DNA from 3 places in the Streptomyces sp. NPDC059355 genome. Region 1 is predicted to be linked to each of the others. Evidence: riboswitches for the same ligand, from Rfam matches in the RefSeq annotation. Region 1 holds a riboswitch; each other region holds the start of a gene.
What was found. A riboswitch is a leader RNA that binds a small molecule or an ion and turns the genes downstream of it on or off. The one in region 1 is predicted to bind cyclic di-AMP.

Region 1 (3,901 bases):
CCGCAGTTCACGGCGACGGCGAGGTCGGCGATGGTGACGTCCTCGGTCTCGCCGGAGCGGTGCGACATCATGCACTTGAAGCCGTTGCGCTGGGCCATCTCGACGGCGTCGAGGGTCTCGGTCAGCGAACCGATCTGGTTCACCTTCACGAGCAGGGCGTTGGCGGAGCCCTCCTCGATGCCGCGGGCCAGGCGCTCCGGGTTGGTGACGAAGAGGTCGTCGCCGACGATCTGCACCTTGGAGCCGATGCGGTCGGTGATGGTCTTCCAGCCGGCCCAGTCGTCCTCGAACAGCGGGTCCTCGATGGAGACGAGCGGGTACGCGGAGACGAGCTCCTCGTAGTACTCGGTCATCTCGGCGGCCGAGCGGGACTGGCCCTCGAACTCGTACTTGCCGTCCTTGTAGAACTCGGACGCGGCGACGTCGAGCGCGAGCGCGATGTCCTTGCCCGGGACGTAGCCGGCCTGCTTGATGGCCTCGACGATGAGGTCGAGCGCGGCGCGGTTGGACTCCAGGTTCGGCGCGAAGCCGCCCTCGTCACCGAGACCGGTGGAGAGGCCCTTGGTGTGCAGGACCTTCTTGAGGGTGTGGTAGACCTCGGCACCCCAGCGAAGGGCCTCGGAGAAGGACTCCGCGCCGATCGGGGCGATCATGAACTCCTGGATGTCCACGTTGGAGTCTGCGTGCGACCCGCCGTTGAGGATGTTCATCATCGGAACGGGCAGCAGGTGCGCGTTCGGGCCGCCGAGGTAGCGGAAGAGCGGGAGGTCCGAGGCCTCGGACGCGGCGTGCGCGACGGCCAGGGAGACGCCGAGGATGGCGTTGGCGCCGAGGGAGCCCTTGTTCTCGGTGGCGTCCAGGTCGATCATGGCCTGGTCGATCAGGCGCTGCTCGGTGGCGTCGTAGCCGACGAGCTCCGGGCCGAGCTGCTCGATGACGGCGAGGACGGCCTTCTCGACACCCTTGCCCATGTAACGGTTGGGGTCACCGTCGCGGAGCTCAACGGCCTCGAAGGCACCGGTGGAGGCGCCGGACGGAACTGCAGCACGGCCGGTGCTGCCATCGTCGAGGCCCACCTCGACCTCGACCGTGGGGTTGCCTCGGGAGTCCAGGATTTCCCGGGCTACGACGACGTCGATGGACGGCACGAGCATCTCCTTCTGGGATGTGACGCTGGGTGTGCGGTGGCATGTCGGGCCGTGGGATGGCCCCGCCGCCTAGAGCCTAACCGGCTCCGGGCACTGGGCCGGCCGACCGCCCGCCCCCTGGGACGAAAAAGGGCCCGAATACCCGTCTTCCGGTACATAGGGATCTCGACCACCGGCACAAACGCCGCCGCCCGGCGCGTGAGGGGAAGACGCGCCGGGCGGTCGGGCTGCCGCGGCGCCGCTCGGGCGGCCGCGGTTGTCACTGCAGGATTCAGCTGAGCTTCAGCTTCTGACCCGGGAAGATCAGGTCGGCGTCCGAGACGATGTCCTTGTTGAGCTCGAAGAGCTTCTCCCAGCCACCCTTGACGCCGTTGGCCTCGGCGATGGTGCCCAGGGTGTCGCCGGGCTTGACCTCGTACGAGCCGTTGCCGGTCTTCACGGCCGGGGCGGCCTCGGCGCGCTCGGAGCGGGTGACCGGCGCGGGGGTCTCGCGCTTGGTCTCCTTCTTCGGCTCGGTCTTCTTCGGCTGGGTCTTCTTGGTCTCGGTCTTCGTCTCCGTCTTCTTCGGGGTGTCGGTCGTACCACCGCCGGTGTAAGAGGAGTTGGAGAGGCCGACGCCGCAGGACGGCCACGCGCCCTTGCCCTGGCCCTTGAGGACCTTCTCGGCGATGGCTATCTGCTGCGACTTGGAGGCCTGGTTGGCCTGCGCGGCGTACGCCTTGCCGCCGTACGCGGCCCACGTCGAGGACGAGAACTGCAGGCCGCCGTAGTAGCCGTTGCCCGTGTTGATGGACCAGTTGCCGCCGGACTCGCACTGCGCGACGCGGTCCCACTCGCCCGCGGTGGCGGCGGAGGCCGAGCCGGCCGCCATCAGGGGGGCGGCGACGACGACACCGGTGACACCGGCGAGCGTGACGATGCGAACGGCCTTGGAGGCGCGGCGGTGCTTGCCCTTGCCGGAATTCAGCATGGAGTTCTCCTCACCGACGCCTACGAGGTGAGCTGTCGGGTTCGGGCTGATGAGTGCCCGGCCGTGCGACGTGGCGCACGACTTAACCCCTAGCCGTTTCCTTGCCGTCTCTCAACGGCCGGTCCCGGCACCTACCTTGGTTCCCCCGCTCCTGCCTTCGGCGCTTGACGCGACGACTGTTCCCTCCGTCCGCCGGCAGGATTCGGCGATGCGGTCGAAGGAGCCCGCGGTGGCGGGCGACTCAGAAGGTAGACAGGTCTCTCCCCGATGTTCAACGAGGAACACCGGGGAGAAACGGCCCCTACTTGCGCCCTCCTTACGTGCATTTGCGCAGGTGAGGGCGGGGTTTGCAGAAGGCTCCAGGCGGGACACGCCAGTTGACCGGAAGAGACACATGTCTCACTTGCAGATAACGGACATTCAGCCCTTTCCGGGTGTCCGAAGTGCCGCTGTTTTTAACTTAGATCCAGATTTTGACCAGGCGTGATCAGATTGGCGTCCTTGCCGATGACCTGCTCGTTGGCCTGGTAGAGCGCGTTCCAGCCGCCCTTGACCCCCTTGGCGGAGGCGATGGTCGCCAGACTGTCGCCCGCCTGGACCGTGTACGAGGGATCCGACGCCGCGCGAGAGGTGACGGGCGCCTCAAGAGCGGCCGTACCGCGGTGCTTACCGGTGCCGGAGGGGTCCGGGATGCCCGCCGGGTCGGTGGTGGCACCCGGGGTGCCCGGGGCCGCGGGGGCGGTGGGAGCGGTCGGGTCCGTCGGGGTGCCGGGCGCGGTCGGGTTCCCCGGGGCCGTCGGGTCGGCGGGCGCGGTCGGGGTGCCCGGGGTCGTCGGGTCGCCGGGGGTGCCCGGGAGCACCGGGGCGGTCGGCGAGGTGGACGGCACGTCCGGGTCGGGCATGACGGGCAGTCCGCTGCTGGGCGCGAGCGGCGCCGGCGGAAGCGTGAAGACCGGGGCCGGAGCCGGGGTGGGGGCGCCGAAGTCGTGCGCCTTCGCGCCGGAACCGCCGGCCGGGACCGAGTCGTCGGGGCGCGAGGCGCTCGGAGCGATCGGGGCGAGCGTGCCGGGCAGGCCCGGGTCCACGGTCGCCGCGGGGCCCTGCTGGGTCAGTCCGGCCGACTCCGAGCAGTGCCCGAACGCCTGGGCGCCCCGGGTGCCCAGCACGCGCTCGGCGACGGCGATCTGCTGCGAACGGCTGGCGAGGTCGGGGCGCTCGGCGAACTCCAGGCCGCCCGAGGCCTTCCACTCCTCCTGCGTGAACGAAAGTCCGCCGTAGGACCCGCTGCCGGAGTTGGCGCTCCAGGAGCCGCCGCTCTCGCACTCGGCGACCTTGTCCCACGTGGAGGTCTCGGCTGCGCTCGCGCCGGTGGCGGCGAGCAGCGGCAGGGCCAACGCGGAACCGGTGACTCCGGCGGTGACGACTATCGCGGGTACCTGGCGGGGGCGTCTGTGGCGGCCGTTCCCGGAACGCATGAGCTGCACCTTTCGCATAACGACTGGGTAACGGCAGAACCTAGCCTTCTTAGCACGCGAGTAACAACTCTTGACGGGGGCTGACTTGCGGTCAGCTGACGTTCAGGGGTTTCGGGCTGTGAACTTCACGGGAAGGGTGCGCAGGCCACGCATGATCAGACCCCCGCGCCAGCGAAGCTCGTTGGGCGGAACAGCGAGTTCCAGATCCGGCAGACGCGTCAGCAAAGTCGCAAGCGCCGTCTGTCCCTCAAGTCGTGCGAGCGGAGCACCCAGGCAGTAGTGGATTCCGTGCCCGTATCCGAGGTGCT
Region 2 (3,901 bases), on a different contig from region 1:
CGCCGCCAGCGCCCGGGCCCGCTCGGCGTCCCCGCGCGCGACGGCGTCCACGATCGCGCCGTGCTCCGCCCAGGAGTCCACGGGCCGGGCCGGCGCCTCCACGGCGTACATCCAGGCGACCTTGTGCCGCATCTGCGTGAGCAGCGCGATCAGCCCGGGGCTGCCGGAGGCCTGTGCGAGGGTCTCGTGGAACCAGCCGCCCAGGGACCGCAGATCCTCCCCCTGGCCCCGTCTGGCCCGCTCCTGGCCCAGCCTGACCAGCCCGCGCAGCACCTTGAGGTGGCCCTCGGTACGCCGCCGGGCCGCGCGGGCCGCCGCCAGCGGCTCCAGCAGCAGCCGCAGCTCCAGGAGGTCGGCCGCCTCCTGCTCGGTGGGCTCGGCGACGCAGGCGCCCGCGTGCCGGCGGGTGGTGACGAAGCCCTCGGACTCCAGGGTCCGCAGCGCCTCGCGGACGGGGACGCGGGAGACGCCGTACCGGCGGGCCAGCAGTTCCTCGGTCAGCCGGGCACCCGGTTCGAAGACCCCTGAGACGATGTCTTCGCGGATTGCCGTGCATACCGCGTGCGCAGGAATACGCAAGTCCGGACCTCCGCCTATTTCCGACTGCCGACGCCATTGCCGCGACCGTATCCCGATCGTACGGGGACTCTATTGCACTACGCGATAAATTCCGAGTGCGGGCGTGAATAGCGGAGGTTTACGGCCAACACGAAGGCCCCGGCTCGGGGAGCCGGGGCCTTCGGTGGAGTGCTGCGGGTCAGACGTTGACGCCGTGCTGGCGCAGGTACGCGACCGGGTCGATGTCCGAGCCGTACTGGGCACCGGTACGGGCCTCGAAGTGCAGGTGCGGGCCGCTGGAGTTGCCGGTGGAGCCCGACAGGCCGATCTGCTGGCCGGCGGCGACCTGGTCGCCGACGGAGACGCTCAGCGAGGACATGTGGCCGTACTGCGTGTACGTGCCGTCGGCGTGCTTGATGACGACGTTGTTGCCGTACGCGCCGCCCCAGCCCGCCTCGACCACGGTGCCGAGGCCGACCGCGTGCACCGTGGTGCCCGAGGCCGCGTGGAAGTCGATGCCGGTGTGGCTGCCGGAGGACCACATGCCGCCGCCCGCGTGCCACTGGGTGCTGATGTAGGACTCGTCGACGGGGGCGACGAAGGTGTTGAGGCGCTTGCGCTCCTCCTCGCGTGCGGCACGCTCGGCGGCCTCGCGCTCGGCCTTCGCCTTCTCCTCGGCCTTCTGCCGGGCCTCGGCGGCGCGCGCCTTCGCGTCGGCCTCCGCCTTCGCCTTGAGGGCCGCGGCCTCGGCCGCGTGCTCCTGGGCATCGGCCTGGGCCTCGATCTGCCCCGGAAGGTCCTCGGCCGTCACGACGGCGTTCAGGCCGGTGTCCTCCATGGAGGGGGCCTTGTCCGACGCGGCGAACGCCGGGCCTGCGAGGGAGCCGACGACACCGGTGGTGGCGAGGGCGGCTATGCCGGCGTAACCGGCGGTCTTGCGGCTCAGACGACTGGAACCACGGTGCTTACCGGCGGCACGACTGCCAAACGCCATGAAGGGGCTGATCCTTTCCTTCCTTCTCGCCTACCGGGTTAGCTGACGGGTTCGGAGCAGGAAGGTCTCCTACGGGCCCCCTCTGACGAGGCGGTCCGATTCACCCCAGGGACACATGTGGGTCCCCGGCTCCCCAGGCTCGCGCCTGACGGGGACTCGGCGATCGCTGCCCGGTGCCGCGGATGCGGCGGGTACAACTGACGGACAGCACGGCCGACGCTAGGCGGATCATCAGTCAATCGCCAAACACACACGCGTTTTTGTTGCATACGCCACACCCCATACGAGCAACCTCTCCACGAAACAGACAAAAGGGGCCCCGGCGGACAAGCCGCCGGAGCCCCTTGAAATGTCCGTCAGTTGGTGACGACGGAGACCTCACCGAGACCGAGCGCCCGAACCGGCTCCTCGATCTGTGCCGCGTCCCCCACCAGGACCGTGACCAGGCGGTCCACCGGGAAGGCGGCCAGGACCGCCGAAGTCGCCTCCACCGTTCCCGTCTGGGCCAGCTGCGCGTACAACTGCGACTGGTAGTCGTCCGGGAGCTCCTGCTCGACCTGGTCGGCGAGCGTGCCGGCGACGGCCGCGGCCGTCTCGAACTTCAGCGGGGCCACGCCCACCAAGTTCTGCACCGCCACGTCCCGTTCGGCGTCGGTCAGGCCGCCCTCCGCGAGGGTGCGGAGCACCTTCAAGAGGTCGTCGAGCGCCGGGCCGGTGTTGGGGGTGTCCACCGAGCCGCTGATGGCGAGCATCGAGGCGCCCTTGCCGTCGGCCGTGGAGCGCAGCACCTGGCCGAAGGCGCGCACGCCGTACGTGTAGCCCTTCTCCTCGCGCAGCACCTTGTCCAGGCGCGAGGTGAGGGTGCCGCCCAGGCAGTACGTGCCGAGCACCTGCGCCGCCCAGACCCGGTCGTGCCGGTCCGGCCCGATCCGGCCGATGAGCAGCTGCGTCTGGACCGCGCCGGGCCGGTCCACGATGACCACGCGGCCGGTGTCGTCGGCGGTGACCGGCGGGACCGGGAGCGGCTCGGCGAAGTTGCCGGTCCAGGCGCCCAGGGTGTCCCCCAGGACGGCGTCCAGGTCGATGCCGGTCAGGTCGCCGACGACCACCGCGGTGGCGGTGGCGGGCCGTACGTGGGCCTCGTAGAAGGCGCGTACGGCCGCGGAGTCGATCCGGGCGACCGTCTCCTCGGTGCCCTGGCGCGGCCGGGACATCCGCAGGGTCGGCGGGAAGAGCTGCCGGGAGAGCTCCTTGGCGGCCCGGCGCTGCGGGTTGGCCAGCTCGTGCGGGATCTCGTCGAGCCGGTTGCGCACCAGCCGGTCGACCTCGCCGTCGGCGAAGGCGGGCGCGCGCAGCGCCTCGGCCACCAGGCCGAGCGCCTTGTGCAGGCGGGAGGCCGGGACCTCCAGCGAGACCCGCAGGCCCGGGTGGTCGGCGTGCGCGTCGAGCGTGGCGCCGCAGCGCTCCAGCTCGGCCGCGAACTCCTCGGCGGAGTGCTTGTCGGTTCCCTCGGACAGCGCGCGGGCCATGATGGTCGCCACGCCGTCCAGGCCCTGGGGCTCGGCGTCCAGCGGGGCGGCGAGGTTCACCTCGACGGCGACGACCTGCTGCCCGGGGCGGTGGCAGCGCAGCACGGTCAGGCCGTTGGGCAGCGAGCCGCGCTCGGGGGCCGGGAAGGCCCACGGCCGGGCCTCGCCGGCCTGGGGCTGCGGGTGGAAGGTCATCGTGACGGCTGCGGTGTCGCTCACTGCTCCGCCCCTTCGTTCTCGTCGTTCACGTCGGCCTCGTCCGCTTCCCCGGCTTCCGCCGGGAGCGGCTCGTACACCAGCACCGCGCGGTTGTCGGGGCGCAGTCGGGCCGCGGCCACGGCCTGCACCTCCTCGGCGGTGATGTCGAGGACGCGCCCGACCGCGCTGAGCGCCAGCTGCGGGTCGCCGAACAGCACCGCGAAGCGGCACAGTTCGTCGGCGCGCCCGGCCACCGTGCTCAGCCGGTCCAGCCACTCGCGCTCCAGCTGCGCCTGGGCGCGCTCCATCTCCTCGGCCGTCGGGCCCTCGGCGGCGAACCGCGCGAGCTCCTCGTCGACGGCCGCCTCGATGGCGGGCACCTCGACCCCGCTGGAGGTCTTCACGTCCAGCCAGCCCAGCGAGGGCGCGCCGGCGAGCCGCAGCATGCCGAAGCCGGCCGCGACGGCGCTCTGGTCGCGGCGTACCAGGCGGTTGTGGAGCCGGGAGGACTCGCCTCCGCCCAGGACGGTCAGCGCCACGTCGGCGGCGTCGCACTCGCGGGTGCCGTCGTGCGGGAGCCGGTAGGCGGCCATCAGCGCGCGGGCCGGAACCTCTTCGACGA
Region 3 (3,901 bases), on a different contig from region 1:
GGTGGGTGCGACCCTAGGCAAGGACTGGATCTTCAAGAAGGTCTACTCGTCGATGGACCGGGTGCTCGTGCACTCCGCCAGCTTCGGCTCCAACGCGCAGGCGATGGCGGCCGGGCTGGCGGTGCTCTCCGTCATGGAGGACGAGTCGGTGGTCGCGAACGCGCGCGCGACGGGCGACCTGCTGCGCGGGCGGCTCGCGGCACTCGTGGACGAGTACGAGCTGCTCCACGAGGTGCGCGGGCGTGGCCTGATGATCGGCATCGAGTTCGGGCGGCCGTCCTCGCTCGGGCTGCGCAGCCGGTGGACCATGCTCCAGGCGGCCCGCAAGGGGCTCTTCGCACAGATGGTCGTGGTGCCGCTGCTGCAGAAGCACCGGATCCTGACGCAGGTGTCGGGCGACCACCTGGAGGTCATCAAGCTCATCCCGCCGCTGATCGTGGACGAGGGGGACGTCGACCGGTTCGTCTCGGCCTTCCGCGAGGTCATGGACGAGGCGCACGGCGGGGGCGCCCTGATGTGGGACTTCGGCAGGACACTGGTGAAGCAGGCCGTCGGCGGCGGCTGACGGCCTGCTCCTCATCGCGGGGGCCGGCTCAGTCGAGCAGCCGGTCCCGCAGCCGGCCGAGGGTCTCGGCCGTGAGTCCGAGGCCCTCGGCGAGGTACCGGTCGACCCCGCCCCAGTGTCCGTCGATGGCGTCGAAGGCGGCCGTCAGGTACTCGGCGCGGGCGTCGAACAGCGGCGAGAGCAGTTCCATCACCTCGGGGGAGCGGGCCTCGGGCGCATCGCTGCCGCGGCGCACGCGGTAGCGGCGGTGCGGGGCGTTGGACTCCAGGTAGTCCACCACGATCGCCTCCCGCCCGACGCCCAGCGCGAGCAGGGTGACGGCGATCGACAGGCCGGCCCGGTCCTTGCCTGCCGCGCAGTGCATGAGCGCCGGAACGCTGTCCTCGGCGAGGGCGTGCAGGACCCGGCCGTGCTCGGCGGTGCGCTTCTCGATCATCGTGCGGTACGAGTTGGCCATCCGGTCGGCGGCCTTTCCGTCGCCGAGGAGCCCGCGGAGCTGCTCGACGTCGCCGTCGCGGACCATCTTCCAGAATTCCTTGCCGTCGGCCGGATCCGACAGCGGGATGTTGACGTTCCGTACGCCGGGGAGCTCGACGTCGGGCCCCTCCAAAGCGTGGTCGGCGTTGTTGCGGAAGTCGAAGATGGTGTGCAGACCGAGCGACGCGAGGAATTCTGCATCGGTTTCGGTGGCATGTGCCAGATGTCCGCTACGGAACAGTTTTCCCGGCTTGACCCTCCGCCCGTCGGTGGTTGGGAGGCCGCCCACGTCACGGAAGTTGCGCACTTCCGAGAGCTCGGGCTCCGGTACGGGCTCCGTCCGCGGGGGCCGGGGTATCTGCTGGGTCACGGGAACTCCTCCGCATCGTCGTGGCGTGTCCGAATTACACTACTTGGGGCCAACTTGCCATAACCGGAGGCGAGATCGGGCACGGCCCCGTGAGCCAGATCATACGGTGACCGTGAGTGCCTGATCGTCAAAGTCGAATGGCCCGGCCGGAGGGGTTGTTGGTGCCGGGGAATGGACGGAGGGTGACCGGAATTCCGGTGGATTCCCGGTTCTGTGAATCCGTCAGGAAATTCGTGGCTTGTTCGGTGTGGCTCAACTCGATTACCTTCGCGATCGATCCGGATGGACCGCCGAATCCTGCCGCCGTCCGGAAACCGCACCCGACTATTCACGCGCGCGGCAGGAGCGGGGGAACCAGGTAGGCCGCTGTTCCCGATCATTCGCATCGGAACAGCTCGGGGTGAAGCCGTTCATGTTCTGTTCACGGACGGCCGGACATCTCCAGTCCGAACCCGACAGCTCACCTCGCAGGCGACGGAGAGGAATTCGCCATGCCTGCAAAGGGTAAGCACCGACGTCCCAAGTCCCGTTCCGTGGCGCGCGGCTTCGCCGTCGCGGGCACCGGCGGTGCGGCCCTCGCGCTGCCGCTGCTGGGTGCCGCCGGCGCCCAGGCGGCCGGAGCCCCGGCCGCCGCGCCCGCCGCCGCACCCGTGCAGGCGCCGCAGCTTCCGGCGGCGCCGCAGGCCGCGCCCGCCGCTGTCGCGCAGGGCTCTCCCGCCACTTCGGCCGTCTACACGGTCGTGCCGGGGGACTACCTCTCCAAGATCGCCCAGGACCGCCACCTCTCGGGCGGCTGGCAGCAGCTGTACGCCGACAACCGCGAGGCCGTCGGCGCCGACCCCTCGCTGATCCACCCCGGGCTGAAGCTGACCCTCGCCGCGAAGGGCGAGGCTCCCGCGCGGAAGGCGGCCCCGGCCCCGGCGAAGAAGTCCTCGGCCGCGGCCTCGGCTGCGGACCCGGCCTCGAAGGCGAAGGGCTCCGCGGACGCCGCGCCGGCCCCTGCCCCCGCCGCCGCTCCCGCCAAGAAGAGCACCGCCGTCAAGTCCGCCGCCGCGGTGAGCGCCGCCGGCTTCGTCGCCCCCGTCGGCGGTGGCGGCATCTCCACCCCGTACAAGACCCCCGGCGCCATGTGGTCCAGCGGTTACCACACCGGTGTCGACTTCATCGCGAGCTCCGGCACCACCGTCCGTGCCGTCGGCGCGGGCACCGTGGTCTCCGCGGGCTGGGGCGGTGCGTACGGCAACGAGGTCGTCATCCGGCACGCGGACGGCAAGTACTCCCAGTACGGCCACCTGTCCCAGCTCTCCGTCTCGGTCGGCCAGAGCGTCACCGGCGGCCAGACCATCGGCCTCTCCGGCTCCACCGGCAACTCGACCGGCCCGCACCTGCACTTCGAGATCCGCACCGGGCCGTCCTACGGCTCGGACATCGACCCGCTGGCCTACCTCCGCTCGAAGGGTGTGAGCATCTGACGGCTCCCGCCGTCGGAGAGGCAGTCGGACACGTGAGGCCGGGACCCGAGGGGGGTCCCGGCCTCACGCGCTGTTATTCCGTACCGACCGGGTGGTATAGATCACGGTCCGTCAACCCCTGCCTACGGTGGCGTAGGTCACGCACCGGGGTGAAGGATGTGTTCTCGTGGCAGCGACGACGACACTCAAGACCATCGGCTCGTACGCGGCGATCGGGGACAGCTTCACCGAGGGTGTGGGGGACCCGGGACCCGGGGAGACCTTTCTCGGCTGGGCGGACCGACTGGCCGTACTCCTGGCCGATCAGCGCGAGGAAAACGAATTCCGGTACGCGAACCTGGCCGTGCGGGGGCGCCTCCTCGACCAGATCGTGGCCGAGCAGGTCCCGCGGGCCAAGGAGCTCGCACCCGACCTGGTGAGCTTCTGCGCGGGCGGGAACGACATCATCCGGCCCGGCAGCGACCCGGACGACGTGGCGGAGCGGTTCGAGGCGGCGGTCGCCGACCTCACCGGAGCGGTCGGCCGGGTCATGATCACCACGGGCTTCGACACCCGCGGCGTTCCGGTCCTCAAGCACCTGCGGGGCAAGGTGGCGACGTACAGCGCGCACGTGCGCGCCATCGCCGACCGGTACGACTGCCCGGTGCTCGACCTGTGGTCGCTGAAGTCCGTACAGGACCGGCGGGCATGGGACGACGACCGGCTGCACCTCTCACCGGAGGGGCACACCCGGGTCGCGCTGCGCGCCGCCCAGGTACTGGGGCTGGAGGTGCCGGCCGATCCCGACCAGCCGTGGCCGCCCCAACAGCCGCGCGGCTCGGTGGACGTGACCCGGGACAACATCCAGTGGGCCCGGGAGTACCTGGTGCCGTGGATCGGACGGCGGCTGCGCGGGGAGTCCTCGGGGGACCACGTGGAGGCGAAGCGTCCGGACCTGCTGCCGCTGTAGCGCGCAGGGGGCGGGTCCGGGGGGAACGGGCCGGCGGGGGCGGTCGTGGAGGCGGCGCGAGAACGGGG

Region 2: linked by a shared signal. The riboswitch ahead of ACFXGI_RS25120 (M23 family metallopeptidase) and the one ahead of ACFXGI_RS29265 (transglycosylase family protein) in region 1 are both predicted to bind cyclic di-AMP.
Region 3: linked by a shared signal. The riboswitch ahead of ACFXGI_RS10115 (peptidoglycan DD-metalloendopeptidase family protein) and the one ahead of ACFXGI_RS29265 (transglycosylase family protein) in region 1 are both predicted to bind cyclic di-AMP.

What each region holds. Positions count from the first base shown of each region.
Region 1 covers NZ_JBHYXN010000038.1:59,708-63,608, forward strand. The annotation lists gene eno (phosphopyruvate hydratase) at 1-1,154, opposite strand, end outside; gene ACFXGI_RS29265 (transglycosylase family protein) at 1,420-2,118, opposite strand; cyclic di-AMP (ydaO/yuaA leader) riboswitch at 2,121-2,291, opposite strand; gene ACFXGI_RS29270 (transglycosylase family protein) at 2,574-3,593, opposite strand; gene ACFXGI_RS29275 (cytochrome P450) at 3,696-3,901, opposite strand, start outside.
Region 2 covers NZ_JBHYXN010000028.1:70,278-74,178, forward strand. The annotation lists gene ACFXGI_RS25115 (GntR family transcriptional regulator) at 1-579, opposite strand, end outside; gene ACFXGI_RS25120 (M23 family metallopeptidase) at 758-1,552, opposite strand; cyclic di-AMP (ydaO/yuaA leader) riboswitch at 1,565-1,724, opposite strand; gene ACFXGI_RS25125 (M16 family metallopeptidase) at 1,909-3,276, opposite strand; gene ACFXGI_RS25130 (M16 family metallopeptidase) at 3,297-3,901, opposite strand, start outside.
Region 3 covers NZ_JBHYXN010000008.1:18,377-22,277, reverse strand. The annotation lists gene ACFXGI_RS10125 (aspartate aminotransferase family protein) at 1-565, shown strand, start outside; gene ACFXGI_RS10120 (tyrosine-protein phosphatase) at 594-1,412, opposite strand; cyclic di-AMP (ydaO/yuaA leader) riboswitch at 1,691-1,899, shown strand; gene ACFXGI_RS10115 (peptidoglycan DD-metalloendopeptidase family protein) at 1,904-2,884, shown strand; gene ACFXGI_RS10110 (SGNH/GDSL hydrolase family protein) at 3,051-3,833, shown strand.